3 regions of the Streptomyces sp. NPDC088923 genome follow, and region 1 is predicted to be linked to each of the others. Evidence: riboswitches for the same ligand, from Rfam matches in the RefSeq annotation. Region 1 holds a riboswitch; each other region holds the start of a gene.

Region 1 (9,416 bases):
ACCCGCCCGTGTGTAGCCGTCGAGGACGGCGAAGGAGGTGTCGCGGTCGGCCGACCAGCCGAAGACGTTGCCACCGAGGGTGAGGGGGAAGACCTCGATGTCGGAGGCACCGAGTGAGCGGAGAGAAGTCATGAGGGCGTTCAACTCCTGAGGCGGTCGGAAAATTCCCGGCGGGGGATCGCTGACTTCGGCGGGGGATCGCTGACTTTTCTCCCGCGCCGTCACTTCCGCCGTGCGGGCGGGTCAGGGCTGCTGGCCGTGGTCCTGGAGCCATGGCAGGGGGTCGACCGCCGCGCCGCCCGCCGGGTGGACTTCCAGGTGGAGGTGAGGGCCTGTCACGTTGCCGGTCGCGCCGACCCGGCCGATGACCTCGCCGGTCGTCACCTTCTGCCCCACGCTCACCGAGATCGAGGACTGGTGGCAGTACCACAGCTCCGTACCGTCGTCGAGGAGGAGCACGGTGCGGTAGCCGTACGCGCCCGACCAGCCCGCCTCCTGAACGGTGGCCGAGTGGATCGCCTTGAGCGGCGTACCGGTCGGCGCGGCGAAGTCCAGCCCCGTGTGGTGCCCGGAGGACCACATCGAACCGCCGTCGCCGAAGTGCGAGGTGAGGGTGTAGGAGGCGACGGGGAGGGTGTAACTGCGGGCGAGTTTCGCGAGGCGCTCCGCCTCGGCCTTCGCCTTCGCCTCGGCCTCCGCCTTGGCCTTCGCCGCCGCTTCCTTCTTCTCCTGCTCGTCCGCGGCCTTCTTCTGCGCCTGTGCGGCGTGGTCGGCGGCGGCCCGCGCCGCGAGCGCCTCGGCCTGGTCGCGGGCGGTGCGGTCCGCGCTGTCGGCCTGGTTCTCGGCCTGCGCGAGGATACGGGCGCGCAGTGCCTCGCCCGCGTCGGTGGTGCCCTGCTCGCGGTCGGTGTCGGTGAGCCCGGCGTTGGTGAGCGGCGCGGCGGCGGGGTTGGCGGCGAGCTGCTCGGGCGTGTCGCCCTTGGCGTCGGCGACGAGCGAGCCGATACCGGGGAGCGATTCGGCGTCCGGCAGCACCTGCTTGAGCTGCCCGGTCACCTCCGTGACCTTCTCCGGCAGCGAGAGCTTGACCGGCGGCTTCTCCTGCGCCGAGGCGATACCGCCCGCGCCGACCGCGGCGAGCACCCCGACCCCGAGCACGGTCGAGCTGCGCGCGAGCCCGCCGCGCTGCTTGGCGACCCGGTGCCTGCCGCGCACGGAGCCGAGCGAGTCCTCGCTCGGATTCCACTCGCCGCCGGGCTCGCTGGTGCCCTCGCCGTACGCGCCGAAGCCGGCCGAGCCCGGGTAGACGTCCGCCGGGGCGGGGTGGCCCGCGGGCGGCGCGTACGCGGCATCGCTCCCGTAGGGCAGACCCGGGGCGGACCCGTACGACTGCGGGGGGACGGACCCGTACGACTGGGTGGGGGCGGACCCGTACGACTGGGTGGGGGCGGACCCGTACGACTGGGTGGGGGCGGCGGCCCCGTAGGGAGCGCCGGGGATGTGGGCCGGCGGCTGGGCTGGCAGCGAACCGCCGGGGGTCAGGGTGCCGGTGGGGAAGGCGCTGGGGCCGGGAGCAGGCGGGTTGGACGCCACGAAGGCGACTCTCCTTTCCTTCCTTCTCGCCTACCGGGTTAGCTGACGGGTTCGGAGCAGGAAGGTCTCCTACGGGTACCTGTACGGGCACCCGATTCACCCCGGAAGAGTGGTTCCCCGGTTCCCTCGCGGGATTCGGCGCACGCGCGCGGAGCCGACGCTCTCGCCGACTGGGACGACCGCGCTGCGTTATCGAACGTTAATAGACCCGCAGGGGTGATTCCAAGCCGTTCCCGATGATCCTTTACGGCCACCACCAGCGGCTAAACGGACATGTGGCGAGCGATCCGGACGAGTTGACCGGCCTCTCGTCCAGGCTGTGAAACTGATGGCGCGTCAGTTGTTATCAAATGATTCACGCGGGGTGACGGGCTCCGTGGCGTCTGCCGCGCCGACCGCGTCGGGCGTGCCGACCGTGGTGGCCTCGTCCGCCGCTCCGGCCGCGTCAGCCGTCGCGCCGGTCGTGCCCGCCGCCGGGGTCGCGGCTTCTTCGGGGCGGCGTACGGCGAGCAGGGCCATGTCGTCCGTCGTGGCGCCGCCCGTGTACCGCACGACCTCCTCGGTCAGCGTCGTCAGCAGGGCGCGCGGGTGCGGGAAGACGCGACCGCTGAGGCGGGCGACGGGGTCGTAGAAGCGCCCGCGCGCGTCACGGGCCTCGGAGAGGCCGTCCGTGTAGAGGAGGAGGGTCGCGCCGGGCGGGAAGTCGATGATCTCGGCGCGGTCGGGCCAGGCGCCGAGTTCGCCCATGCCGAGCGGCAGCGCGTGCTCGCCGGGGGTCAGGACGTGGAGCCGGCCGTCGCGTTCGAGAAGCAGCGGTTCGGTGTGGCCTCGGTTGACGAGCCGCAGTTCGGCGGCGCCGCGCGGGACCTCGGCGAGCACGGCGGTCGTGAAGCCCTCGAAGGCGTCGAGCGCGCGGCGGCGCAGCCCCTCGCGGGCGAGGGCGCGTTCGAGGCGCTGCGCGACACCCTCCACGGTCGGCTCCTGCTCGGCGGCCTCGCGAAAGGCCCCGATGACGACGGAGACCGCCTCGACCGCGCCGAGACCCTTGCCCCGCACGTCGCCGAGCACCATCCGGACGCCGTACGGGGTGTCCTGCACCGCGTACAGGTCGCCGCCGATGAAGGCATCGGCCTCGGCGGCCTCGTACTGAGCGGCGACATCGAGCCCGCCGATCCGCTCGGCGGGCACGGGCAGCACGGCGCGCTGCGCGACGGCGGCGACGTTCTGCAGGGAGGCGAGGCGGCGGTCGCCGCGGCGGATGAGGGCGTTGATGAGCACGGCGAGCGCGGCGACGGTGAGCACGGTGGACAGCTCGATGAGGAAGGGCCCGGTGGGCAGCCGTCCCCGAATGACCTGGAGCAGGATCTCCCCCACCGCCGCGAGCCCCCCGACCCCCGCGGTGATCCGCCACGAGGCGAAGGGCGCGGCAACGAGCGGCGCGGCGGCGAAGAACGGCGCCCCGGTGAACGTCGCGGGCGCGAACAGCCCGAAGACGAACCCGCAGACCACCAGCAGCAACGGCACCACCCGCACCAGCACCCGCACCCCCACCTCCCGCCGCGCCCACGCGGCAGTGAGCTGGGGGTGCGGATGAGGGTGGGGCCGCGGCGGAGGCGGAACGGGTTTGTAGTCCTGGCGAGGCGGGGTGTCCCAGGTGGGGGCGGCGGGCGAGGCGGCGGGGCCGGAGGCGGAGGAGGGGCCGGAGGTGGGTGAGGGGCTGGAGGTGGGGGACTCGGCGGTGCCGGGGGCCTTGGGGGGCGCCGGGTCGCCGGAGTCCCCGGAGCCGTGATTGGCCTGGTGCGCCGGTTCGGGGTCGGTCTCGCCGGCGCCGACCTGCTCGGAGTCCGTGCCCGGGCGGCCCGGCTGTTCAGGGTGAGCCCCGTCGGGCCTCTCCCGATCCGGGTTCTTCGGAGCGGGGGGCGCGGAGGGGGGCGGGCCGGGGGTGGGGTGTTCGGGGCGTGGAGAGTTGTCGCTCCCGCCCGGCCCCGTTCCTCGCTGCCCCAAGGCTCGCCTCCCGCCGGCCGTGCGCGCGCCCGCGCCCCTTGTGCGTACGTACTTCTTCCAGGGTCGCGCCGCGCGAGGGGTGCCGCGAGTCGAGGGCGGCCGGGCGGGGCCTCGCTCCGGCATGACGAAGGCCCCGGCGCATAGGGGCGCCGGGGCCTTCGTACTGAGTAGCGGGGACAGGATTTGAACCTGCGACCTCTGGGTTATGAGCCCAGCGAGCTACCGAGCTGCTCCACCCCGCGTCGGTAAACACAACTGTACACCCTTCCCGGGGTGCTTCGCGCCACCGTCGTTCACAGGGCCACGAGGGTGATGTCCGTGGCCTTCACACTGGCCCAGACGGGCGTCCCTTCGCGCAGGGCGAGGTCGGCGGCGGCCTCGGGGGTGATCTCGGCGACGAGGTCGGGGCAGTCGGGGCCGGTGAGGAGGACGCGGAGGCGGCTGCCGAGAGCGGTGATCTCGGTGACGGTGCAGGCGTAGGTGTTGCGGGGGCTGCCGGTCGGACGGCTCGGGTGGAGTGCGACGGACTCGGGAGCGATGACGGCGAGCGCGGGGGTGCCGACGGGCAGGGCGGGCGCGTCGGCGGGAGGTGCGACGACGAGGTGTCCCCCGGCCTCGGGGGCGAGCCCGTCAGGGGTCAGGGTGCCCGGCCAGGCGTTGCGGCCGAGCATGCGCGCGACCCATGCGGAGCGGGGGCGGCGCGCGACCTCGGCGGGCGGCGCGTCCTGCACCGTACGACCCGCGTCGAGCACGAGAACGCGGTCGGCGAGCGAGACCGCTTCGACGGGGTCGTGCGTGACGAGCAGGCAGACGCCCCCGAAGCCGTCGAGGTGGCGGCGCAGGGCGTGCCGTACCTGGGCGCGGGTGGTCTGGTCGAGCGCGGCGAGGGGTTCGTCGAGGAGGAGCAGGCGGGGGCGGACGGCGAGGGCACGCGCGAGGGCCACGCGTTGCGCCTGGCCGCCGGAGAGCTGGGCGGGTCGACGATGGGCGAGGTGCCCGACTCCGAGCCGGTCGAGGTGCACGCGGGCGGTACGGCGGGCCTCGGCGCGCGGGACGCCGTGGGCGCGGAGGCCGTAGGCGGTGTTGGCGAGCGCGCTGAGGTGCGGAAAGAGCGCGCCGTCCTGTGGGACCCACGCGACGCCGCGCCGGTGCGGGGGCAGGGCGGTGATGTCGTCCGTGCCGAGGCGGAGTTCGGCATGGGCGCGCGGGGTGAGGCCGAGGAGGGCCCGCAGGAGGGTCGTCTTGCCCGCCCCGTTGCGGCCCACGACGGCGACGGTGGTCCCGGGGTCCGCGTCGAGGTCGAGGTTCGTGTAGCCGCTCAGGGTCGCGTGCAGCGCGTACGTGGGAAGGGGGTCATGGGCCTCCTCGGTCGTGTCGCGGGCCTCACCGGGTGTGAGGTCCTCGTCGGGTGCGGTGCGTCCTTCGCCGAGCCGGGGACGCGGGCGCGGTGCGGCGAGAGATCGCTTGCCGGCACCTTGCCCCATGAGATCGCCGCCACCCCTTTCCGCCGATTCTTCACCCCAACGGGTGAAGTCGCCGCTTTGTTCGGCTTTTCGGGCATCCAAGGCGGGGTCCGGGACGTCTTCCTCTGTGACGGCGGTGGAACGGAAGCGGGCGGTGCGGGTGCTGGGGGCGGCGCCGGTCCAGCGTCCGCGCAGGCCGATGAGAACGGCCATCGCGATGGCGAGGAGCAGCAAGGAGACGGAGGTGGCGGCTTCCGGGGAGTCCTGGAGGAGGAGGTAGACCTGGAGCGGAAGGGTCTGGGTGGTGCCGGGGAGATTGCCGGCGAAGGTGATGGTGGCGCCGAACTCACCGAGGGCGCGGGCCCAGGTGAGGGCGGCTCCGGCGGCGAGGCCGGGGGCTACGAGGGGGAGGGTGACGGTACGGAAGACGCGCAACGGGGAGGCGCCGAGCGAGGCGGCGGTCTCCTCGTAGCCGGGGCGGAGTCCGGCGAGGGTGCCTTCCAGGCTGATGACGAGGAAGGGCATGGAGACGAAGGCGGCGGCGAGCACGGCGCCGGAGGTGTGGAAGGGCAGGACGATCCCGAAGGTGTCCTCCAGCCACGGCCCGAGCAGCCCCCGCCGCCCGAAGCCGAGCAGGAGCGCGACGCCGCCGACGGTCGGGGGCAGCACCATCGGCAGCAGTACGAGGGAGCGGACGAGCGCCTTGCCGGGGAAGTCGGTGCGGGCGAGCAGCCAGGCGAGGGGCACACCGAAGAGAAGGGAGAGCCCGAGGGCACCGAGCGAGACGAGGAGCGAGAGACGGAGGGCGGTGAGCGTCTCGGGGCTGGTGAGGTGGGTGCCGAGCTGACTCCACGAGGTGCGGGCCAGCACCCCGAGGAGCGGGATCAGAAGGAGGGCTACGCCGAGGAGAGCGGGGACGAGGAGGACGAGCGGGGCCCGGCGGCGGGCGCCCCGCGCGCGACGGCGGGGGTGCGGGGGGTGGCGGTCGTCGCGCGGGGTGGGACGGTCGGGGTGCGGGGGGCGGCGGTCGTCACGCGGGGTGGGACGGCCCGGGTGCGCGGCGGGACGGCGGGGGGCGGGACGGTCCTCGCGCGGCGCGCGGGTGAAGGGGGGAGGCTGAGTTCGGGCGGAGCCGACAGGGGCACGGAGGGTGCTGGGCACCTCCGGCACCACAGGTCCCTCCTGTGCCTCAGGCCCCTCCGGCACCGCAGGGGCTGCCGCTGCCCGTCCCGGCTCGCTCGCGTCTGACGTCGCGCCCGTGTGTGACGTGCCCTCCGTGCCTGACGCCCTGTCCGTGCCTGACGCCCTGTCCGTGCCTGACACGTCGGACGCCCCACCGGCGCCGGGCGGCGCTTCCGACGCGGCCGGGGCATCCGGCGCGGCCGGGACGTCCGGGGTATCCGGGGTATCCGGGACGTCCGGGGTATCCGGGACGTCCGGCGCGTCCGGCCCGGAGCGCTCCGGTGGGTCCGGCCTGCTGGGGCTTGCGGGTGCGGGGTCGGTCACGGCTGCTGGAAGCCCGCGTGCTGGAGGATGCTCTGGGCCTCGTTGCCGGAGAGCCAGGTGAGGAAGTCGGCGGTGGCCTCGGCGTGCTTGGAGCCCTTGAGGGCTGCGGCGGGGTAGGAGGCGACGGCGTTCTGCGTGTCGGGGATGTCGATGGCGTCGACCTTGTCGGGGACGGTCGCGGCGTCGGTCTTGTAGACGATGCCGGCGTCCGCCTCGCCGAGCTGGACCTTGCTCAGGACGGCGCGGACGTTCGGCTCCTCGGAGACGGCCTTGACCTCGAGGTGCTGCTTGTCGAGGACTTGGCGGGAGTAGTTGCCCACCGGGACCTCCTTCGCGGCGAGAACGACCTTGAGCTTGGGGTCGGTGAGGTCCTTCAGGTTCTGGACCTTCTCCGGGTTTCCGTCGCCGACCGCGATGACAAGGCGGTTCTTGGCGATGACCGCAGGGGTGTCCGTCTCGCCCTTGAGGCCGTCCATCGTCTTGGTGTCGGCGGTGACGATGGCGTCGGCGGGGGCGCCCTGGCGGACCTGAGCGGCGAGTTCCTGGGAACCGGCGAAGGAGAACTTCAGGGTGATACCGGGGTGTTCCTTCTCGTACGTCTTCTTCGCCTCGCCGAAGACGTCGGTGAGCGAGGAGGCGGCGAGGACGGTGAGGTCGGCCTTCTCGGACTCCTTCACGTCCTTGGCGCTGGAGGAGCTGGTGGAGCCGGGGTCACGCTTTTCGGCGGTCTCGTGGTCGTCGCCGCAAGCGGTGAGAGCACCGACGAGGAGGGCGGAGGCGACGACACCGGTCGTGGCGCGCCGCAGGGTGCGGGCGGTGGGCAGCGAGGACATGGCGGAGGGCTCCTGACGGTGGGGGCGGAGGAAGGAGGAGGGCGAGGCGGGGACGGAAGGCGGGCGGTGACCGGGGTCAGTAGCGGTCCACGTGCACGTTCGTGGATTTGACGCGCGCGGTGGCTTCCATGCCGACCTCCAGGCCGAGTTCCTCGACGGCCTCGCGGGTCAGCAGGGAGACGAGCCGGTGCGGTCCGGCCTGGATCTCGACCTGGGCGGCGACGTCCCCGAGGCGAACGGCGGTGACGATGCCGGGGAAGGCGTTGCGCACGGAGGTGTACGGTTCCTCGTCCTCCCCACCTCCTCCGCCCTGGCCGACCTCGACGCACAGCGCGGCGAGGTCGCGCCCCGCGATGAGCCGGCGCCCGGAGTCGTCCCGGTGGGTGGCGACCCGCCCGGCGTCGGCCCAGCGCCGTGCGGTGTCGGGGCTGACCCCGAGCAGCCGCGCCGCGCGGCCAATTGTGTAGGACTGCATGTGCGGAAAACTAGGGCGCATCGGCTCGCAAGTGCAAGATGGGCCCGATTTTCTCCTGGCACCTGCGGTTTCCCACGCCAGGGGCCGAGCGGGCCCGAGCGCCCCAACGGCCCGAGCGATCCCGTCGGCCAGACCGGCCCCGAAGGCCCGAAGGCCCGAGCCTCGCACGCGACCCCACCGGCCCACCGGCCCACCGGCCCACCGGCCCAGCGACCCAGCGACCCAGCGACCCAGCGACCCAGCGGCCCAGCGGCCCAGCGACCCGAGCATCGCAAGCGACCCCACCGGCCAGACCGGCCCACCGGCCCGAGCGCCCCCACGCGGCCGAAGCGGCCACTAGGGCGAACGGCCCGACCGATCCAAGGGCCAGAGCGGCCTCAAGCGGCGAGCGAACCAACAGTCCGGGCCACCCCCACCGCCCAAGCGGCCCCACCGGCCAGATCGGCCCCGAACTGCCTGAAGGCGCGAAGGCGCGAAGGCGCGAGCATCGCAAGCGACTCCACCGGCCAGACCGGCCCACCGGCCCGAGCGCCCCCACCCGGCCGAAGCGGCCACAAGCGGCGAACAGCCCGACCGGCCCAAAGGCTAGAGCGATTCAACCGGCCAGAGCGGCCCAAGCAGCGAGCGAACCAACAGTCCGGGCCACCCCCACGGCCCGAGCGCCCCCACCGGCCAGAGCGCCCCCACCGGCCAGAGCGGCTCCGAACTGCCCGAACGGCCCGAAGACCCGAGCGCAAGCGACCCGAAGACCCGAGCGCAAGCGACCCCACGGCCAGACCGGCCGACCGGCCCACCCCACAACCCGACCGACCCACCAACCCAAGCGACCCCATAGCCCGAGCAGCCCCCAGCCCGAGCGCCCCCACGCCCCAGCCAGCCAGGACAGCCCCAAGCGGCCCAGCGCCCCTGCGCCACCCAGCGACCCTGCGGCGCCCCCCGAAGCCGCCGAGCCGTCGGTCGTTTCAGCCCTGGACGGTCGGGCGGAGCGTGATGGCGCCGATCTCGACGTCCTGGGGCTGTTCGATGGCGAAGGCGATGGCGCGCGCTACCGCTTCGGGGGCGAGCGCGAAGGGGAGCATCGCCGCGTGCGGGTTCTCGGCGACCCCCGGGGGGTCGCTGAGTTCGGTGCGGACGTAGCCGGGGGAGATCGTGGTGGTGCGCAGGGTGCCGTCCGTGGATTCTTGGCGGAGGGCCTCCATGAAGGTGCGGACGGCGTTCTTGGTGGCGGCGTAGACCGCCTGGCCCGGGACGATCTTGAGGCCGGCGGTGGAGACGGTCGCGACGACGTGGCCTTCGCCCTGGGCGCGGAAGACGGGGAGGGCGGCGGCGACGCCGTGCAGGACGCCACGCAGGTTGACGTCGACCATCGCGGTCCAGGCGGCGAGGTCGAGTCCGGCCACGGGGCCGACGGTGGCGACTCCGGCGTTGGCGACGAGCACGTCGAGTCGCCCGTACTCCTCGACCGCGCGCGCCACCATCGCTTCCTGGTCGGCCGGCACGGTGACGTCGGACGGCAGCGCGAGCGCCCGGCCCCCCTCGGCT
Region 2 (9,416 bases), on a different contig from region 1:
CGACGATCAGCGCGCACAGCACGAGGACGAGGATCGCGGCGCGCCCGGTGAGGCGGGAACGGCGGGCCTGGCGGCGGGACTGGGAGCGGTAGACGCGGGCCGCCGTCTGCTCGCCGAGGACGCGCAGGCGGGTCGCGGTCGAGAAACGCTCGCCGTCGTTCTTCCGTGCCATCCCGGCTCTCCCCCTCGTACGGGTGGTGCGCACAGGCGTACGGCACACACGCGTACGCCCCCGCACACGGTACGGGACCGGGTGCGGGGGCGTGCGGAGGCTCAGCCCGTGCGGGCGTCAGCCCTTCGAGCGGCGGCTCAGCCCTTGAAGCGCGGGAACGCCGAGCGGCCCGCGTACACCGCCGCGTCGTCGAGGATCTCCTCGATGCGCAGGAGCTGGTTGTACTTGGCGACGCGCTCGGAGCGGGCCGGGGCGCCGCTCTTGATCTGGCCGCAGTTGGTGGCGACGGCGAGGTCGGCGATCGTGACGTCCTCGGTCTCGCCGGAGCGGTGGGACATCATGCACTTGAAGCCGTTGCGCTGGGCCAGCTCGACGGCGTCCAGCGTCTCGGTGAGCGAGCCGATCTGGTTGACCTTGACGAGCAGGGCGTTCGCGGACTTCTCGTCGATGCCGCGCTGGAGGCGCTCGGGGTTGGTGACGAAGAGGTCGTCGCCGACGAGCTGGACCTTGTCGCCGAGGCGCTCGGTGACGGTCGCCCAGCCCTCCCAGTCGTCCTCGAAGAGCGGGTCCTCGATGGAGACGAGCGGGTAGGCGCCGACGAGCTCCTCGTAGTAGGAGGTCATCTCGGCGGCCGTGCGGTCCTGGCCCTCGAAGCGGTACTTGCCGTCCTTGTAGAACTCGGAGGCGGCGCAGTCGAGCGCGAGCGCCACGTCACGCCCGGGGACGTAACCGGCCTCCTTGATCGCCTCGACGATGAGGTCGAGCGCGGCGCGGTTGGAGTCGAGGTTGGGCGCGAAGCCGCCCTCGTCGCCGAGGCCGGTGGACAGGCCGCGCTCCTTGAGCACCTTCTTGAGGGTGTGGTAGACCTCGGCGCCCCAGCGGACGGCCTCGGAGAACGACTCGGCGCCGATCGGCGCGATCATGAACTCCTGGATGTCCACGTTGGAGTCGGCGTGCGAGCCGCCGTTGAGGATGTTCATCATCGGCACCGGGAGCAGGTGCGCGTTGGGGCCGCCGAGGTAGCGGAAGAGCGGGAGGTCGCTCGCCTCGGAGGCGGCGTGCGCGACGGCGAGCGAGACGCCGAGGATGGCGTTGGCGCCGAGCGAGGACTTGTCGGGCGTGGCGTCGAGGTCGGACATCGCCTGGTCGATCAGGCGCTGCTCGGTCGCGTCGTAGCCGACGAGCTCCGGGCCGATCTGCTCGATCACGGCGAGGACGGCCTTCTCGACGCCCTTGCCCTGGTAACGGTTGGCGTCACCGTCACGCAGCTCGATGGCTTCGAAGGCACCGGTGGACGCACCGGAGGGCACGGCAGCACGGCCGGTGCTGCCGTCGTCGAGGCCGACCTCGACCTCGACCGTGGGGTTGCCTCGGGAGTCCAGGATTTCCCGGGCTACGACGACGTCGATGGACGGCACGAGCATCTCCTTCTGGGATGTGGAGCAGGTCTGCGGGGGCCCTTGCGGGGCCTTCCGCTGCATGAGCCTAACCGGCCGGGGGGCCGGGGTCGGCCTACGCCCGGGACTCGGTCGGAATCAGGGGGACAGAGCCGGTGAATAGGGCGAATCGGGTGGGCGGAACGGGGCCGAACGGGGCATCTGAGCCGAGGGGGTGACAGGTGAGCCGCGCTGGTGAGCGGGGGTGTGCGCGGGTGAGGTGCGGGGCGGGAGTCCCGTCCGGCAGGGAAAAGCCCCGCCCCGCCGCGTACGGGGGAGAACGCGGCGGGGCGGGGCGGTCCTGCGGGGGAACGCCACGGGCGCGGGGCCCGGTCGTCCCGGAGGGGGTCAGCTGAGGTGGAGCTGCTGGCCCGGGTAGATGAGGTCGGCGTCCTTGACGATGTCCTTGTTCAGCTCGAAGAGCTTGTTCCAGCCGCCGGAGACGTGGTGCTTCTGGGCGATCTCGCTGAGGCTGTCGCCCTTGACGACCTTGTACTCGCCGTCGCCCTTGGGGACGGTGATGCCGGTGTCGGTCTTGACCGTGCCGGTGGTCGACTTCGGGGTGGTGTGCTGCTGCTGGGGGGCCTGGCGCTGCTGGCTGCGCGAGGCGCTCTGGTCGCTGGAGGAGCGCTCCTGCGTCTGCTGGCCGCCACCATTGGGGTTGACGCCCGGGTCGACACCGTCGTTGGTGAGGTTGCCGGCGCCGGCGCAGGACCAGGCACCCGGGCCCTGCATGTCGAGGAGACGCTCGGCGGTGGCGATCTGCTGGTCCTTGGTGGCCAGGTCGGCGCGCGGGGCGTACTGGGTGCCACCGGCGGCGGCCCAGGAGGACTGGTTGAACTGGAGGCCACCGTAGTAGCCGTTGCCCGTGTTGATGGACCAGTTGCCGCCGGACTCGCACTGGGCGACGGCGTCCCAGGTGGCGGTCGAGGCGGCGGAGGCGCTGCCGCTCGCCATCAGCGGGACGGCGATCGCGGCGCCGGTGACACCGGCGAACGCGACGATGCGGGTGGTACGACGGCGACGGTGCTTGGCCTTGCCGGAAAACAGCATGGAGTATCTCCTCACCGACGCCTGCGAGGTGAGCTGTCGGGTTCGGGCCCGTGAGTTGCCCGGCCGGACGGCGGCTGCCGCCCGGCTTCACCCCTAGCCCCGGGCCGGCGCCCGGTCTCCCGGACGCCGGCTGGGACGCAAACCTTGGGTCCCCCGCTCCTGCCTTCGGCGCGTGACGCGACGACTGTCCCGAAACGGGCGCCGGCAGGATTCGGCGTGACGACCGTCGGGGCCTCCCGGTGGGGAAGCGAGCACGACGTTAAGCAAGAAATCAGCGGAACTTCAAAGACGATCAGGGCGGTTGAGACTCATGTCTCACTCGACCCCTACCGGACAATAACGGACAGATGCGGTCAACCGCTTGTCCGGTTATCGCCCTGATTCCGCACCAAGATCCAGGCTCTGGCCAGGAAGAATGAGGTCCGGGTCGGCGCCGACGATCTTCTTGTTCTGCTCGTAGAGCCCGGTCCAGCCGTCGGCCAGCTTGTGCGCCTCGGCGATACTCCAGAGATTGTCCCCTTCGCGCACCTTGTACGGATCGGCCTTGTCCGCCCCGTCCGCACCCTTCTGACCCTCCGTGTCCGTGGCCGCGTGGCGGCCGCCGGGAGCGGAACGGTCGGCTCCGGAGTCGCGGCCGTCGCCGGGAGTGGCGGATGTCTCGCCGGAGAGGTCACTGCCGGGGACGGTGGTCGACTCGGAGGGCGAGGCGGAGCCGGAGGGTTCCGCGGCCTCGGAGGGCGAGCCGGAGGGGGCGGGCTTCGCGTGCTTGCCGCGGCTGTGCCCCGTGGCGCCGCTCTCGCCCGTGGTGGCGTCCGCGCCCGCGCCCGCGGCCGCGTCCTCGTCCTTGCCGGACGGGCTCGCGGAGGCGTCGGAGGACGGGGTCCCGGTGGAGGCTTCCGCGTCGGGTGTCTTCGAGGCGGAGGGGTCGGCGCTCGCCGAGGACGAACTCCCCTCGCCCTTCTTCTCCTTCTTGTCCTTCTTGTCCGTCTGCTTCTCGCCCGGCGCGGTGGCGCTCGGCGTGCCCTCGGGGGCGGGCGCGGAGGCCGTCGAGCCGTCCTCCGTGGTGAGCCCGGCGGTCAGGGCGCAGCCGGGCCAGGCGGAGGGACCCTGGGCCGCGAGGATGCGCTGACCCACCTGTATCTGCTGGGCGGGCGTCGCCATGTCGGCGCGGGGCGCGAGGTCGAGACCGCCGTGCGCCTCCCACTCCTCGTCGGAGAGCTGGAGGCCGCCGTAGTAGTCGTTGCCGCTGTCGGCCGCCCAGTCACCGCCCGTCTCGCACTCCACGAGGCGGTCCCAGGGACCCTGGTCGGCGCTCGCGGTCCCCGCGCCGAGGAGGGGGATGGCGATGGCGGAGCCGGTGACCCCGGCCGCGACGACAAGGGCCGGGGCCTGGCGGGGGCGTCGGTGGCGACCGTTCCCGGAGAGCATGCGGTGCCTTTCGCAAGAGCTGAGGGTCAGCTGGTGGGACAGATGATCCGACGTGAACGTAGCGGGATTCGAACGCTCGTCACAAGTCGATGCAGCACTGATCACGCGAACATCACATTATTGACGCGCATTCAGTTCACGACTGCTCACATCCCTGCGCAGAGGGGGTGAAACGGACGGGAAGGGTGCGCAGGCCTCGCATGATGAGGCCGCCGCGCCAGCGCAGTTCTTCGGGGTCGGCGTCGAGGGCGAGGCCGGGGAGGCGCGTGAAGAGGCGGGTGAGGGCGGTCTTTCCCTCCAGGCGGGCGAGCGGGGCGCCGAGGCAGTAGTGGATGCCGTGGCCGTAGCCGAGGTGCTGGTTGTCGCGGCGGGTGAGGTCGAGCGTGGTGGGGTCGGGGAAGCGCGCGGGATCGTGGTCGGCGGCGGCGAGGACGACGAGGACCGGGTCGCCGGAGCGGATGTGCCGGCCCGCGAGGTCGAAGGACTCGGTGGCGTAGCGCCAGGTGGCGAGTTCGACGGGGCCGTCGAAGCGGAGGAGTTCCTCGATGCCGGTGGTGAGGAGGGCTTCGCCGTGGTCGGGGCCCTGGAGGGCGTCGTGGAGCATGGCACGCTGCCCGGGGTGCCGAAGTAGGGCAAAGCACCCATTTCCCACCAAGTTCACGGTCGTCTCGAAGCCCGCGAACAGGAGGATGAACGCCATGGCGGCGGCTTCGTTCTCGGTGAGGTGCTCGCCCTCGTCAGCGGCCTGGATGAGGGCCGAGATGAGGTCGTCGCCTAGGTCGCGGCGCTTCCTGTGGATGAGTTCGGCGAGGTAGCCGCGCATCTTGCCGACGGCGCGTCCCACTCCCCCGCGCGGGCCCTGCCCGTGCCGGATCATCATGCCCGCCCAGTCGCGGAAGTCGTCCTGGTCCTCGCGCGGGACGCCGAGGAGGTCGCAGATGGCGTAGATGGGGAGCGGGAAGGCGAACTCGTGGATGAGGTCCGCGCTGCCGCGCGCGGCGAAGCCGTCGATGAGGTGGTCCGTCAGCTCCGTGACGCGCGGCGCGAAGGCGGCGACGCGGCGCGGCGTGAACGCCTTCGAGACGAGACGGCGCAGCCGGGTGTGGTCGGGCGGGTCGATGTTGAGCAGGTGCGTCATCAGCTCGGCCTTGCGCTCCCCGGGAATCCCGGTCTTCCCGCGCGCCCCGGCGCCCTCCGCGTGGTGCGCCGGGTTCTTGGAGAGCCGGGGCTCGGCGAGCGCCCGCCGCGCGTCCTCGTACCGCGTCACGAGCCACGCCTCGACCCCGCTGGGCAGCCGCGTCCACGCGAGGGGCTCGTGCGCGCGCAGCCAGGCGTAGGAGGGGTACGGGTGGGCGGCGAACTCCCGGGAGAAGAGGGCGGGGGCGTGCGGGAGGGGGGCTTCGGCGGGGAGGGGGGTGCGGGGGCAGGGCATACGGAGACGGTAGCGAAGCTCCTGGTGGGGGCGGGGGCGGGTTCGCCGTCCGGCGGGGGTGCCCTGTTCGGGGGCTCCGCCCCCGAGCCCCCGCTCCTCAAACGCCGGAGGGGCTGGATTGATCGGCCCCGCTGGGATTGACCGCGCCCCGCTGGATTGATCGCGCCCCGCTGGATTGATCGCGCCCCGCTGGGATTGACCGCGCCCCGCTGGATTGATCGCGCCCCGCTGGATTGATCGGCCCCGCTGGGATTGACCGGGCCCCGCTCCTCGAACGCCGGTTCCGCTCCCGCAACTCCCGCTTCGGCACGCCCCCTTGACCCCTCCCCCGCCCCGTCGAAGAATGACCCGCTGACAACGTTGTCTCAGCGGCTGGAGGGCATTCCCCACATGTCATGGCCTCATCGATTCCGCAGGCGGGGCGCGGTCGCGCTGCTCGCCGGAACGCTCGTGGGCGGGGTGCTGCTCGCGCCCTCCGCGCAGGCGGTCGCCGGGCACGCGCCGGGGCGGGACCACCTCACCGACCTCGTCAACCCGTTCATCGGCACCGAGAACGAGGGGAACACCTACCCCGGCGCGGCGGTGCCCTTCGGCATGGTGCAGCTCTCCCCCGACACCGGTCACACGACCGGCTACGACTACCAGCAGGACCACATCAGGGGGCTGAGCCTCACCCACATCTCGGGCGTCGGCTGCGGGCTCGGCGGCGATCTGCCCGTCCTGCCCACGACGGGGGACATCACCGAGACGGACGACGCGAAGTACGCCTCCGCGTACAGCCACGACGACGAGGAGGCCCACCCCGGGTACTACCGCGTCGGTCTCAAGACGTACGGCGTGCGGGCCGAGGCGACCGCGACCGAGCGGACCGGCAAGCAGCGGTACACGTTCCCCGCGACGGACAAGGCGAACGTCCTGTTCAACGCGGGGCAGTCGCTGCACCGCACGGTCTCCACGAAGGTCGAGGTCCTCGACTCCCGCACGATCCGCACCGCCATCACCGGCCGGGGCTTCTGCCAGGACACCGTGCCGTACACGGTCTACACGATCACGCGCTTCGACCGGCCCTTCGCCTCGTACGGCACCTGGGCGGACGGCAAGGTGACGGCCGGTTCGAAGTCCTCGGCCGCGAAGGAGGGCGGCAACGGCGCCTACGTACGCTTCGACACCCGCAAGGACCGTACGGTCGAGGCGACGACCGCCCTTTCGTACGTCGACGCGGCGGGCGCGGCCCGCAACCTCAAGGCCGAGGGCGGCGGCTCCTTCGACCGGGCGCGCCGCGCGGCCGACGCGACGTGGGAGAAGCGGCTCGGCACGGTCGCGGCGCAGGGCGGTGACGAGACGCTGCGCCGCACCTTCTACTCCTCGCTCTACCGGTCCTTCCTCGCCCCGAACGTGGGCGAGGACGTGGACGGCCGCTACACCGGCTGGGACCAGAGGAAGCACCGCTCCGAGGGCTTCACGTACTACCAGAACTGGTCGCTGTGGGACACGTACCGCACGCAGACCCAGCTCCTGTCGCTGCTCGCCCCGCACGAGGCGCGCGACATGGCGCTGTCGGTGCTGCGCGTGGACGCGGAGAGCGGCTGGCTGCCCAAGTGGGGGTACGGGACGGTCGAGACGAACATCATGACGGGCGACCCCGTCACGCCGTTCCTCACCAACGCCTACCAGCAGGGGCTGCTCAAGGGCCACGAGGAGGAGGCGTACCGGGCGCTGAAGAAGAACGCGGACGGGGTGCCGCCCACGGACTCCCCGGCGGTCGGCCGCGAGGCCAACGCCCAGTACCTGAAGGACGGTTTCGCGCCGTACATCAAGGACCGCCCGCACGCCAAGCCCGGTGACTCGGACTTCGACCACGGCGGCTCGGCGACGCTCGAATACGCGCTGTCCGACGGCATGCTGAGCCGGATGGCGAAGGACCTCGGGCACGACGCGGACGCGCGCCGCTACGCGGAGCGCGCCCAGAACTACCGGAAGATCTTCGACCCCTCGACCGGCTTCTTCCGCTCCCGCGACGCCTCGGGCGCCTTCGCGGGCCCGGCCGACCCGGCGCAGAGCGAGGGCTTCCACGAGGGCACGGCGTGGCAGTACCAGTGGATGGTGCCGCAGGACCTGCCCGGGATGATCGGCCTGATCGGCGGCCAGGACGCGGCGCGGCAGCGCCTCGACTCCTTCTTCGCCTACGACCAGCTCGTGGCCGACCCGGCGAAGACGGCCCGCGAGGTGTGGGTCAACGGCCCGTACGACTACTACAACGCGGACAAGTACAACCCGCAGAACGAGCCCGACCTCATCGCCCCGTACACGTACCTCTCCACGGGGCAGCCGTGGAAGACCACCGACGTCGTGCACGCGGCGCTGACGCTCTTCACCGACACCCCGACCGGCATGACCGGCAACGACGACCTCGGCACGATGTCGGCCTGGATGGTGCTCTCGGCGATCGGCGTGTACCCGGTGCAGCCGGGGACCGACACGTGGAGCCTGTCCACGCCCGTCTTCGACCGGGTCGACCTCACGCTGGACAAGCGCTACTACCCCGCGGGCCGGTTCACGGTCACGGCGCCGGGCACGTCGGCGGACCAGCGGTACACGCGGTCGGTCCGGCTCGACGGCAAGGCGTGGGACCGTACGTACCTGACGACGGACGACCTGCGCGAGAGCCACCGGCTCGACTTCGCGGTGGGCACCGAGCCCTCGGCGTGGGGCACGGCGGCGGGCGACGCACCGCCGGCGGTGACGCCCTCGCAGCCGTAGGCGGGGGAAACGGTACGGGGCGGGTCCACCGGCAGCGCGCCGGTGGACCCGCCCCCGTGCGTACGCCCTACTCCTCCTCCACCGCGTCCTCCGCCGCGCTCCCCTTCGCCGCCTCCGCCCGGCGGATCGCGTCGCGGTAGGCGCGGGCGGAGGCGCGCAGGGACGCCTCCGGGTCGACGCCCGCCGCGTCGGCGCGGGCCGCGAGCGCGAGGAGTGCGGGGCCCCAGTCGGCGCCCGGCTCGGGGACGGGGACGGGGAGCCCGGCCGTACGGGCCCGGGCCGCGAGCTTCGCGGCGAGCGAGAGCGCGGGCTGCGCGAGCGGGATGCCCTCGGTGACGGAGGCGCGCTGCTTCTCGTCGGCCTTGGCGGCGAGCCACAGCGTGCGGACCTCGTCGGGGGTCTCGGCGCTCTCGTCGCCGAAGACGTGCGGGTGGCGGCGGATCAGCTTCTCGACGAGCGCGCCCGCGACGTCGTCGATCGAGAAGGGGGCCTCGGGGTCGTCCTCGGCGATACGGGAGTGGAAGACGACCTGGAGCAGGACGTCCCCCAGCTCCTCGCGCAGCTCGTGCCGGTCCCCGTCCTCGATCGCCTCGACCAGCTCGTAGACCTCTTCGAGCGCGTACTTCGCGAGGCCCTCGTGGGTCTGGCGGCTCGACCAGGGGCAGTCCAGGCGGATGTGGTCCATGACCTGCACGAGGTCGATGAGCCGGGCGCCCGGCAGGTCGTACGAGGCGGGAAGGAGTTCCAGCTCGGGCATGGCGTGGCGCCCGGAGCCCGCGAGCGCGGCGAGGCGGTCGGTGAGCTTGTGCTCGTCGGCGCCCTCGCCCGCCACGACGACGACCGTGGAGCCGTCCGCGCAGGCCGCGACGAGCTCCTCGGCGGCCGGGACCCCGGCCTCGACCGCGACCCCGGCCTCGCGCAGGTACGGGAGCTGGGGGTGCTCCGGGTCCGCGCACAGCACGCGGGCCGCGCCGCGCAGGGTCTGCCAGGCGCGCCAGGACAGCAGCCCCGGCGCGACCCGGTGACTCGTGGTCAGCAGGACGATGCGACCTGTGCCCCCGCTGCCCCCGGGGCTGTCGGGGCGGTCTTCCGGGCCGTTTCCGTGGCTGGTTTCGTTCACCACGGCAACGTAACC
Region 3 (9,416 bases), on a different contig from region 1:
GCTCCTGGCCGTCGTAGTTGGGCGCGAAGTCGACGGTGTTCTCGTCGATCGAGTCCGTCATCAGCATCGCCGCGTCGGCCATGCGGGACTCGGTGTACCGCATCGCGGCGGGCGGGTCGTCGTTGCCCAGCGAGCCGAAGTTGCCGTGCCCGTCGACGAGCGGGACCCGCATGGAGAAGGACTGCGCCATGCGGACGAGCGCGTCGTAGATGGAGGCGTCCCCGTGCGGGTGGAGCTTGCCCATCACCTCGCCGACGACACGCGCGCACTTGACGTAGCCGCGCTCGGGCCGCAGACCCATCTCGTTCATCTGGTAGACGATGCGGCGCTGCACCGGCTTGAGGCCGTCCCGGGCGTCGGGGAGCGCCCGGGAGTAGATCACGGAGTACGCGTACTCCAGGTAGGAGCTCTGCATCTCGTCGACGACGTCGATGTCGAGGATTCTCTCCTCGAAGTCTGCCTCGTCGGCCCGGGAGGTGCCCCGAGACGGGGTTTTCGTGCTGCGGCGGGCCATCGCTGCTGCGGCTCCTTCGCGTTCTCGTCACGGCATCGGCTGTACTGCGGCTGTACTGACGCGGACCATTGTGGACCGCCGCGCCGACAGTCCCGACCTCGACCCGTCCGCGGACGCGCCTGCGCGGGGCCACGGAACCGGAGTAAGGGGGGTACTTCCGGCGCCGGGGCGGCGCGCGGGTACGTACCGGACCGGCGCGCGGCGCGGGCGTGGACCACCCCGTGCGCCCCCTGCGCCGATCCGTGGGGAAGAAGTCCGGAGGCGGGAACTTCCCCGCTCGTCGGTGCGGTTGCATAGAGTGACAGCGCGACGAGACAACAGCGATCCGACTCAACAGCTGTACGACGAGCACGCCCGGCGCCTCGCGGCGGCCGCGAGCGGTTCGGCGACACGAAGGGATGTACATGCCCATGGGTGACACGGCCACCGAGCGGGCCGGCTCCGGCGGTCTGACCGCGACGGAGCACCGGCTCGCCAACGGACTGCGCGTGGTCCTCTCCGAGGACCACCTGACCCCGGTGGCGGCCGTCTGCCTCTGGTACGACGTCGGCTCGCGCCACGAGGTCGCGGGGCGCACCGGCCTCGCCCACCTCTTCGAGCACCTGATGTTCCAGGGCTCGGCGCAGGTCAAGGGGAACGGGCACTTCGAGCTGGTCCAGGGCGCCGGCGGCTCCCTCAACGGCACGACGAGCTTCGAGCGCACCAACTACTTCGAGACCATGCCGTCGAACCAGCTGGAGCTGGCGCTGTGGCTGGAGGCCGACCGCATGGGCTCCCTGCTCACCGCGCTCGACCTGGAGTCCCTGGACAACCAGCGCGCGGTGGTCAAGAACGAGCGCCGCCAGCGGTACGACAACGTGCCCTACGGCACCGCCTTCGAGAAGCTCACCGCCCTCGCCTACCCCGAGGGCCACCCGTACCACCACACCCCCATCGGCTCCATGGCGGACCTCGACGCGGCGACCCTGGAGGACGCCCGCGCCTTCTTCCGCACCTACTACGCGCCGAACAACGCGGTCCTCTCCGTGGTCGGCGACATCGATCCCGAGCAGACCCTCGCCTGGGTCGAGAAGTACTTCGGCTCGATCCCCGGCCACGACGGCAAGCAGCCGCCGCGGGACGGCGCGCTGCCCGAGGTGATGGGCGGACAGTTGCGCGAGACGGTCCGCGAGGACGTCCCCTCGCGCGCGCTCATGGCCGCCTACCGGCTCCCCGAGGACGGGACCCGCGCCGGGGACGCCGCCGATGTCGCGCTCACCATCCTCGGCGGCGGCGAGTCCTCGCGGCTCTTCAACCGCCTCGTCCGCCGCGACCGTTCGGCCGTCGCCGCCGGTTTCGGGCTGCTGCGGCTCGCGGGCGCGCCCTCGCTCGGCTGGCTCGACGTCAAGACGAGCGCGGACGTCGAGATCCCCGTGATCGAGGCGGCCGTGGACGAGGAGCTGGCCCGCTTCGCCGAACAGGGGCCGACGGCCGAGGAAATGGAGCGCGCCCAGGCCCAGCTGGAGCGCGAGTGGCTCGACCAGCTCGACACCGTCGCGGGCCGCGCCGACCAGCTCTGCCGGTACGCCGTGCTCTTCGGCGACCCGCAACTCGCCTTCACCGCCGTGGACCGCCTCCTCGCGGTCACCGCCGACGAGGTGCGCGAGATCGCCGCCGCCCGGCTGCGCCCGGACAACCGCGCGGTCCTCGTCTACGAGCCCACCGCGCCTGAGCAGACCCCCGCCGCCGAGGAAGCGGCCACCGACCAGGACGAGGAGGCGGCACAGCAGTGAGCGAAGCCGTGCAGAGCACCATGGAGTTCCACCCGCGCCCCCAGCCGGGTCCCGCCAAGCCCTGGGCCTTCCCCGCCCCGGAGCGCTCCACCCTGTCCAATGGCCTGACCTTGCTGCGCTGCGAGCGCCCGGGCCAGCAGCTCGTCGCCGTGGAGGTGCTGCTCGACGTTCCGCTCGACGCCGAGCCGAAGGGCCTCGACGGCCTCGCCACGATCCTCGCGCGCGCCTTCACCGAGGGCACCGACAAGCACTCCGCCGAGGAGTTCGCCGCCGAGCTGGAGCGCTGCGGCGCGACCTTCGACGCGCACGCGGACCACGCGGGGCTCCGGCTCTCCCTCGAAGTGCCGGTCTCGCGTCTGGCCAAGGGCCTCGACCTGCTCGCCGAGGCCCTGCGCGCCCCCGCCTTCGCCGCGTCCGAGATCGAGCGACTGGTACGCAACAGGCTCGACGAGATCCCGCACGAGGCCGCCAACCCGGCACGCCGCGCGGCCAAGGAGCTGTTCAAGCAGCTCTTCCCGGCGGACAGCCGCATCTCCCGCCCCCGGCAGGGCACGGCGGAGACCGTCGAGGCGATCGACGCGAAGGCCGTGCGGGAGCTGTACGAGCGGTACGTGCACCCGGCCACGGCCACCGTGGTCGTCGTCGGCGACTTCGCGGGCGCCGACCTCGACGCGCTGCTCGACGAGAGCCTGGGCACGTGGCAGGGCTCCGCCCCCGCCTCGCCGCCCATGACCCCGATCACCTCCAACGACACGGGGCGCGTCTACATCGTCGACCGCCCCGGCTCGGTGCAGACGCAGCTTCTCATCGGCCGTACGGGGCCGGACCGGCACGACCAGGTGTGGGCGGCGCAGGTGCTCGGCACCTACTGCCTGGGCGGGACGCTGACCTCGCGCCTGGACCGCGTGCTGCGCGAGGAGAAGGGCTACACGTACGGGGTACGCGCCTTCGGGCAGGTGCTGCGCTCGGGGAGGCCGGCCGAGGGCACGGGGCTCGCCCCGGGGGCCGCGCTCCTCGCGATCAGCGGCTCGGTCGACACCGAGTCCACCGGGCCCGCGCTCGCGGACCTGTGGAAGGTGCTGCGCGACCTCGCGGCGGGCGGGCTCACCGACGCGGAGCGCGAGACGGCCGAGCAGAACCTCGTGGGTGTCGCCCCGCTCAAGTACGAGACGGCCGCCGCCGTCGCGGGGACGCTCGCCGATCAGGTCGAGCAGCAGCTCCCCGACGACTTCCAGGCCGCCTTCTACCGCCGCCTCGCCGAGACGGGCACGGTGGAGGCCACGGCCGCCGTCGTGAACGCCTACCCGGCGGACCGCCTGGTGACGGTTCTGGTGGGGGACGCGGCGCAGATCGCTGATTCCGTGAGGGAGTTGGGGATCGGGGAGGTGACGGTGGTCCAGGGCTGAGGCCCGTGGGGGTCCGCCGGGCCGCGGGCCTGGCGGGCCCGGGGCGGCCCTGCGCGGGCCGGTCGTCCCGCCGGGGAGTCGGCGCGTCCGCGTATCGGCCCGGACCGGCCACCGCCGCGCGCCGTCGCGGGCCCGGTACCGCCCCGCGCCCCGCCCTCCGTCGTGTTGATCGCAGCTTCGGCACATCGACCACGACAGGAGAGTCATGCCCACCAAGACACTGAGCATCGCCACCGAGGACGGTCACGCAGAGGGCTTCGCCGCCTTCCCCGAGGGAGGAGGGCGGCACCCCGGGGTCCTGTTGTACGCGGACGGCTTCGGCCTCAGGCCCGTGGTACGGGACCTGGCCGGTCAACTGGCCGGGCACGGGTACTACGTCCTCGTCCCCCACCTCTTCTACCGGCACGGCCCCGCGCCGGTGGTCGAACTCCCCGCCTACCTCGGGGGAGAGGAACGGGCGGCGGTCTTCGCCCGCGTGCTGCCCCTCATCGAGGCGCACACCGCCGAACGCGCCCGCAAGGACGCGGACGCCTACCTCGCCTTTCTCGCGGCACAACCCGAGGTCGCGGCGGGGCCGTTCGCCGTCACCGGCTACTGCGTCGGTGGTCTCCTCGCGGTGCGCGCCGCCGCCGAGCACCCCGGCGAGGTGGCGGCCGTCGCCGCGTTCCACGCGCCGGTGGGGGCGGCCGGACCCGGTGTCCACTCCGCGCTCACCGCACGTGTCCATCTCGGCCACGCCGAGGGCGACATGACCCCGGAGGCCCTCGACTCGCTCCACGAAAAACTCGACGCGGCCGGTGTCGACTACACCTCGGAGGTCTACCCCGGCACCCGGCACGGCTTCACCATGGCCGACACCGACGCCTTCAGCGCCACCGGGTTCGCCCGTCACTGGGACCGCCTGCTTCCCCTTCTCGCCGGGACGCTGACGGGCGGCTGAGTCCCCGGCAGCGGCGGGTGGGCGGGGCGGCGACGAGTGCCCGTGGCGGGCGGGGCTGCCTCGGCGGGGAGTGGCGGTGCGGCTTGGTCCGACACGGCGGCCCGCGCGAGCGGAGGCGGTGGCCCACGCGAGCGGGCACGGTGGTTCCCGTGAGCGGGCACGCGGCAGCCCATGCGAACGGGCACGGCGGCCCAGCGAGCCGGCGCGGGCGTCGACGTGCGCGGGCACGGGCCCAAGGCTGTCCGGATACCGGTCGGGTCCGTGTCCGTATTGGGTGCATGACGGCCTGTCTGGGGTGTGGCATGAGCAACAAAGGCGCGGTTGCGTTTGTTACGGAAGTCTTGCCCCGCTTAGCGTCACTCCGGCTGTTCGTCAGGTATGCGCCGCGCCCGCGGCAGCGGACAGCCTTCGCCGAGTTCCGGGGCTTGTACCCGGGAGCCGGGGACCCATGTGTCCCATGGGGTGAATCGGACGCCGTCCGCCGGTGTCCGTAGGAGACCTTCCTGCTCCGAACCCGTCAGCTAACCCGGTAGGCGAGAGGGAAGGAAAGGAACAGCCGCTTCATGGCGTTCACGCGCCCCACGGGCAGGCACCGCCGCCCTGCCGTCCGAGCGTCCCGCACCGGTGCGAAGGTGGCCGGGCTTGCCGCGCTCACGACCGGTTCCGTCGTCGGCACCCTCGCCGCCCCCGCGCACGCCGCGAACCACGAGGGCCCCGACACCGGCCTCACCCGCGTCATCGGCTTCGACAGCGTCGCCCAGGAGATCGCCACGCAGGCCTCCCTCGTGCACTCCGCCGCCGAGCAGGACGCCGCCGAGGCGAAGGCCGCGGCCGCGGCGAGTAAGGAGGCCGCGAAGGCGAAGCGCGAGGCCGAGCGGAAGAAGGAGGCGAAGGAGCGGGCCGCGCGGGCCGCCGAGCGCGAGCGCCTCAACACCTTCGTCCTGCCGATCCCCGGCTCGTACGTCTCCACCGGCTACCACGCCAGCAGTTCGCTGTGGTCGTCCGGCAGCCACACCGGCATCGACTTCCACGCGGCGAGCGGCACGAGCGTCCACGCGGTCGGCGCGGGGACGGTCGTGAAGGTCGACTGGGGCGGCGCGTACGGCAACGAGGTCGTGCTCCGCATGCACGACGGGACGTACACGCAGTACGGGCACCTCACCGCCGCCACCGTCGCGGTCGGGCAGACCGTGACGGCCGGTCAGCAGATCGCCGTCTCGGGCGCCACGGGCAATGTCACGGGCCCTCACCTGCACTTCGAGGCCCGGACGAGCCCCGAGTACGGCTCCGACATGGACCCGCTCGCCTACCTGCGCGGCCACGGCATCGACATCTGAGCCCGTCCCGCGCCTCGCGACGCCTTCGAAAGCCCCCGGCCGCCCCCGGGGGCTTTCGGCATTCCGCGTACGGGCCTCGACGTCGCGCCCGGCAGCTCCACTCCCGGCACCGCACCGCACGCCCCGCTCCCGGTACGGCGCACCTCGCCCTTTCCGCCCCGAACCGCCCGTAAACAGCGCACCGGGGCCCGAAGATATTCGGGGAATGCGCCCTGCCGTGAGGAATTCTTCACTGTTCTCATAGGGTCACTGCTCTAATGTCTGGTGGAGCCACCTCGCGGACGTCCAACGGCAGCGTTTCGCGGTGAATAATGCGGAGGTCGGGTCATGAGTATTCCCGCGCACTCGGTATGCACGGCGATCAGGGACGATATCGTCTCGGGCGTGTACGAGCGGGGGAGCCGGCTCACGGAGGAATTGCTCGCGCGGAGATACGGGGTCTCGCGGGTGCCGGTGCGGGAGGCGCTGCGCACGCTGGAGGCGGAGGGCTTCGTGGTGACGCGCCGGCACGCGGGGGCGCAGGTCGCCGAGCCGGGGGCGCGGGAGGCCGTGGACGTCCTGGAGACGAGGCTGCTCCTGGAGCCGCTGTGCGCGGCGCGCGCCGCGCAGCGCAGGACCGAGGCGCACCTCAAGGTGCTGCGCGGCCTCGTCAGGCTGGGGCAGGAGCGGGCACGCCGGGGGCAGGAGGAGGACCTGCGCTCGCTGGGCGGCTGGTTCCACGAGACCCTCGTGCAGGCCAGCGCGAGCGAGACCCTGACCTCCCTGCTGACCCTGCTGCGGCAGAAGATCGCGTGGATGTACGTGGTCGAGTCGCCCGCCCGCCCGCAGGAGTCCTGGGCCGAGCACGGCGCGATCGTCGACGCCCTGGCGCGCGGTGACGCGGAGCGGGCCCGCGCGCTCACGGCGCAGCACGCCGACCGCGCGCGGCGCGCCCACCGCCTGCGCGGCCCAGGCCCCTACCCGCCGCGCCGCCCGCCGGGGCGCGACCCCGAGGAGGCCCCCGCCTGGTGAGGCCGGGTGAGCCCCCGCCGGTGAGCCGCGCGGACCCGCGCCCGGTGAGCCGCGCGGATCCGCGCCCGGTGAGGACTTCGCAACATCCCGTAAACAATCCGGGCCTTCCGCATTAACACGGGGGCCGTATACAAAGGGATACGCGACGTCGCGAGACCGCGACGTCCCCACATGGGCCGTCCCGGCGGATCGGGTATTCCCGCCGCCATGGTCGCGCCTTTTCCGTGGGTTTTATCGGTGCGCCCTTCGGCTCGACCGGTATGCCCGCCGGGGAAATGCACAGTGGCCCGGGACTGCGGAGAAGAATTCCGCACCCCCGGGTCACCCGCGTATTCCCTAAACGGTTTCGGGGAGTTCCTGGAGCCCCTCCGCCACGAGTTTGACGAGCCGGTCCAGCGCCTCTTCGGCCCCCTCTCCCTCCGCGCTCAGCGTGATCTCCTCGCCCCCCTGCACGCCGAGACCGAGCACCGCGAGCATGGAGCGGGCGTTGACCGCTTCGCCCTCGCTCTTGGCGACGGTCACGGGGAGTCCGGTGGCGGTCGATGCCCGCACGAAGAGGGAGGCGGGACGGGCGTGGAGGCCCTCCGGCCAGCCGACGGTGACGCGACGCTCAGCCATGGTGCAGCCCTTCGGGTCCGGGGCCCGCGCGCTTGCGGGCCCGGTGCGGATACGCGGTGGTGCGACTTCCGGTGGTGCGGGTCGGTGCAGCTTCCGTTGGTGCGGTTGGTGCGGTTGGTGCGGTTGGTGCGGTCCTTCGGTGGTGCGGATCGGTGCGGGGTCGCGGTACGGGCCTTCCCGTTCCGGGACGCGTTCTCCCCTCGTGGTGGCACGGCGCGCCGCGCGCCGCAAGGGGGCGGGGGCCGTACGAGGGGTGTCCGCGGGCACCAGGGGGACACCGCCGCTCCGCCGCGTACCGGCCGACCACACCGCGCCCCGCCCCGTACGCCGCCGCACCGCCCCCGCACGGCGCCCCCGCGCCTCGTACACACGGTCGTACCCTGACCCCATGGAGACCCCGGCCCACCCGCCTCGCCCCGAGGAGCCCCGCTCGGCAGCGCCCCGTCCAGGCGGCCGCCCCCAGGACCAGCACCCCTCGGCGCAGCCCCACGAGGCCGGTTACCCCGCCCACTGGGAGGCCGATGTCGTGCTGCGCGACGGCGGCACCGCGCGGATCAGGCCCATCACGGCGGACGACGCCGAACGGCTCGTCAGCTTCTACGAGCAGGTCTCCGACGAGTCGAAGTACTACCGCTTCTTCGCCCCCTACCCGAAGCTCTCCGCGAAGGACGTGCACCGCTTCACGCACCACGACTTCGTGGACCGCGTCGGGCTCGCCGCGACCATCGGCGGCGAGTTCATCGCGACCGTCCGCTTCGACCGCGTCGACGCGACGGGCCGCCCCGCCTCCGCGCCCGCCGACGAGGCCGAGGTCGCCTTCCTCGTCCAGGACGCCTACCAGGGCCGCGGCGTGGCCTCAGCGCTCCTCGAACACATCGCGGCCGTCGCGCGCGAGCGCGGCATCCGCCGCTTCGGCGCCGAGGTGCTGCCCCACAACACCAAGATGATCAAGGTTTTCACGGACGCGGGCTACCAGCAGAAGCGCAGCTTCGAGGACGGCGTCGTCCACCTGACCTTCCCTCTGGAACCCACCGAGCGCTCGCTCGCGGTGCAGTACGCGCGCGAGCACCGCGCCGAGTCCCGCTCCGTGCAGCGCCTCCTCGCCCCCGGCTCGGTCGCGGTCGTCGGGGCCAAGCGGGCGGGCGGCGGCGTGGGGCGCAGCATCCTGCGCAACCTCCTCGCCGCCGGGTACACGGGCCGCCTCTCCGCCGTCAACAGCAGCTTCCCCGAGGACCAGGGCACGCTCGACGGCGTCCCCGCCTTCCGTACCGTCAAGGAGATCGGCGAGGACATCGATCTCGCCGTGGTCGTCGTCCCGGCCGAGCGGGTGCCCGAGGCCGTCGCCGAGTGCGGCGAGCACGGGGTGCGCGGGCTCGTCGTCATCAGCGCCGGGTACGGCGAGAGCGTGACGGCGGGCAGGGCGCGGCAACGGCGCCTGGTGCGGCAGGCGCGCAGCTACGGGATGCGGCTCGTCGGCCCCAACGCCTTCGGCCTCGTCAACACCGATCCCGCCGTCCGCCTCAACGCCTCGCTGGCGCCCGAACTCGCCCCGCGCGGCCGGGTCGGGCTCTTCACGCAGTCGGGCGCGATCGGTATCGCGCTCCTGTCGGAACTCCACCAGCGCGGCACCGGGCTCTCCACCTTCGTCTCGGCGGGCAACCGCGCGGACGTCTCGGGCAACGACGTCCTCCAGTACTGGTACGACGACCCCGACACCGACGTGGCGCTGATGTACCTGGAGTCGATCGGCAACCCCCGCAAGTTCACCCGTCTCGCGCGCCGCGCCGCCGCGACCAAGCCGCTCGTCGTCGTCCAGGG

The links. Region 1 has a riboswitch for cyclic di-AMP ahead of ACIP4O_RS27480 (M23 family metallopeptidase). Riboswitches for the same ligand answer to the same signal wherever they lie in the genome.
Region 2: another riboswitch for cyclic di-AMP. It lies ahead of ACIP4O_RS04030 (transglycosylase family protein); the one in region 1 lies ahead of ACIP4O_RS27480 (M23 family metallopeptidase).
Region 3: another riboswitch for cyclic di-AMP. It lies ahead of ACIP4O_RS29425 (M23 family metallopeptidase); the one in region 1 lies ahead of ACIP4O_RS27480 (M23 family metallopeptidase).

The regions. Positions count from the first base shown of each region.
Region 1 covers NZ_JBIVIO010000009.1:202,673-212,088, reverse strand. Annotated here, with positions in the region: gene ACIP4O_RS27485 (aldo/keto reductase) at 1-132, opposite strand, end outside; gene ACIP4O_RS27480 (M23 family metallopeptidase) at 244-1,593, opposite strand; cyclic di-AMP (ydaO/yuaA leader) riboswitch at 1,606-1,744, opposite strand; gene ACIP4O_RS27475 (PP2C family protein-serine/threonine phosphatase) at 1,930-3,132, opposite strand; tRNA gene ACIP4O_RS27470 (tRNA-Met) at 3,766-3,839, opposite strand; gene ACIP4O_RS27465 (ABC transporter permease) at 3,891-6,266, opposite strand; gene modA (molybdate ABC transporter substrate-binding protein) at 6,563-7,399, opposite strand; gene ACIP4O_RS27455 (molybdopterin-binding protein) at 7,476-7,874, opposite strand; gene ACIP4O_RS27450 (SDR family oxidoreductase) at 8,837-9,416, opposite strand, start outside.
Region 2 covers NZ_JBIVIO010000001.1:857,695-867,110, reverse strand. Annotated here, with positions in the region: gene ACIP4O_RS04040 (septum formation initiator family protein) at 1-172, opposite strand, end outside; gene eno (phosphopyruvate hydratase) at 310-1,596, opposite strand; gene ACIP4O_RS04030 (transglycosylase family protein) at 1,957-2,661, opposite strand; cyclic di-AMP (ydaO/yuaA leader) riboswitch at 2,665-2,842, opposite strand; gene ACIP4O_RS04025 (transglycosylase family protein) at 3,031-4,089, opposite strand; gene ACIP4O_RS04020 (cytochrome P450) at 4,226-5,521, opposite strand; gene ACIP4O_RS04015 (GH92 family glycosyl hydrolase) at 5,912-8,281, shown strand; gene ACIP4O_RS04010 (nucleoside triphosphate pyrophosphohydrolase) at 8,349-9,401, opposite strand.
Region 3 covers NZ_JBIVIO010000012.1:27,834-37,249, reverse strand. Annotated here, with positions in the region: gene ACIP4O_RS29445 (DNA topoisomerase IV subunit A) at 1-514, opposite strand, end outside; gene ACIP4O_RS29440 (pitrilysin family protein) at 913-2,286, shown strand; gene ACIP4O_RS29435 (M16 family metallopeptidase) at 2,307-3,692, shown strand; gene ACIP4O_RS29430 (dienelactone hydrolase family protein) at 3,898-4,632, shown strand; cyclic di-AMP (ydaO/yuaA leader) riboswitch at 5,032-5,183, shown strand; gene ACIP4O_RS29425 (M23 family metallopeptidase) at 5,196-5,969, shown strand; gene ACIP4O_RS29420 (GntR family transcriptional regulator) at 6,297-6,980, shown strand; gene ACIP4O_RS29415 (HPr family phosphocarrier protein) at 7,317-7,598, opposite strand; gene ACIP4O_RS29410 (GNAT family N-acetyltransferase) at 7,987-9,416, shown strand, end outside.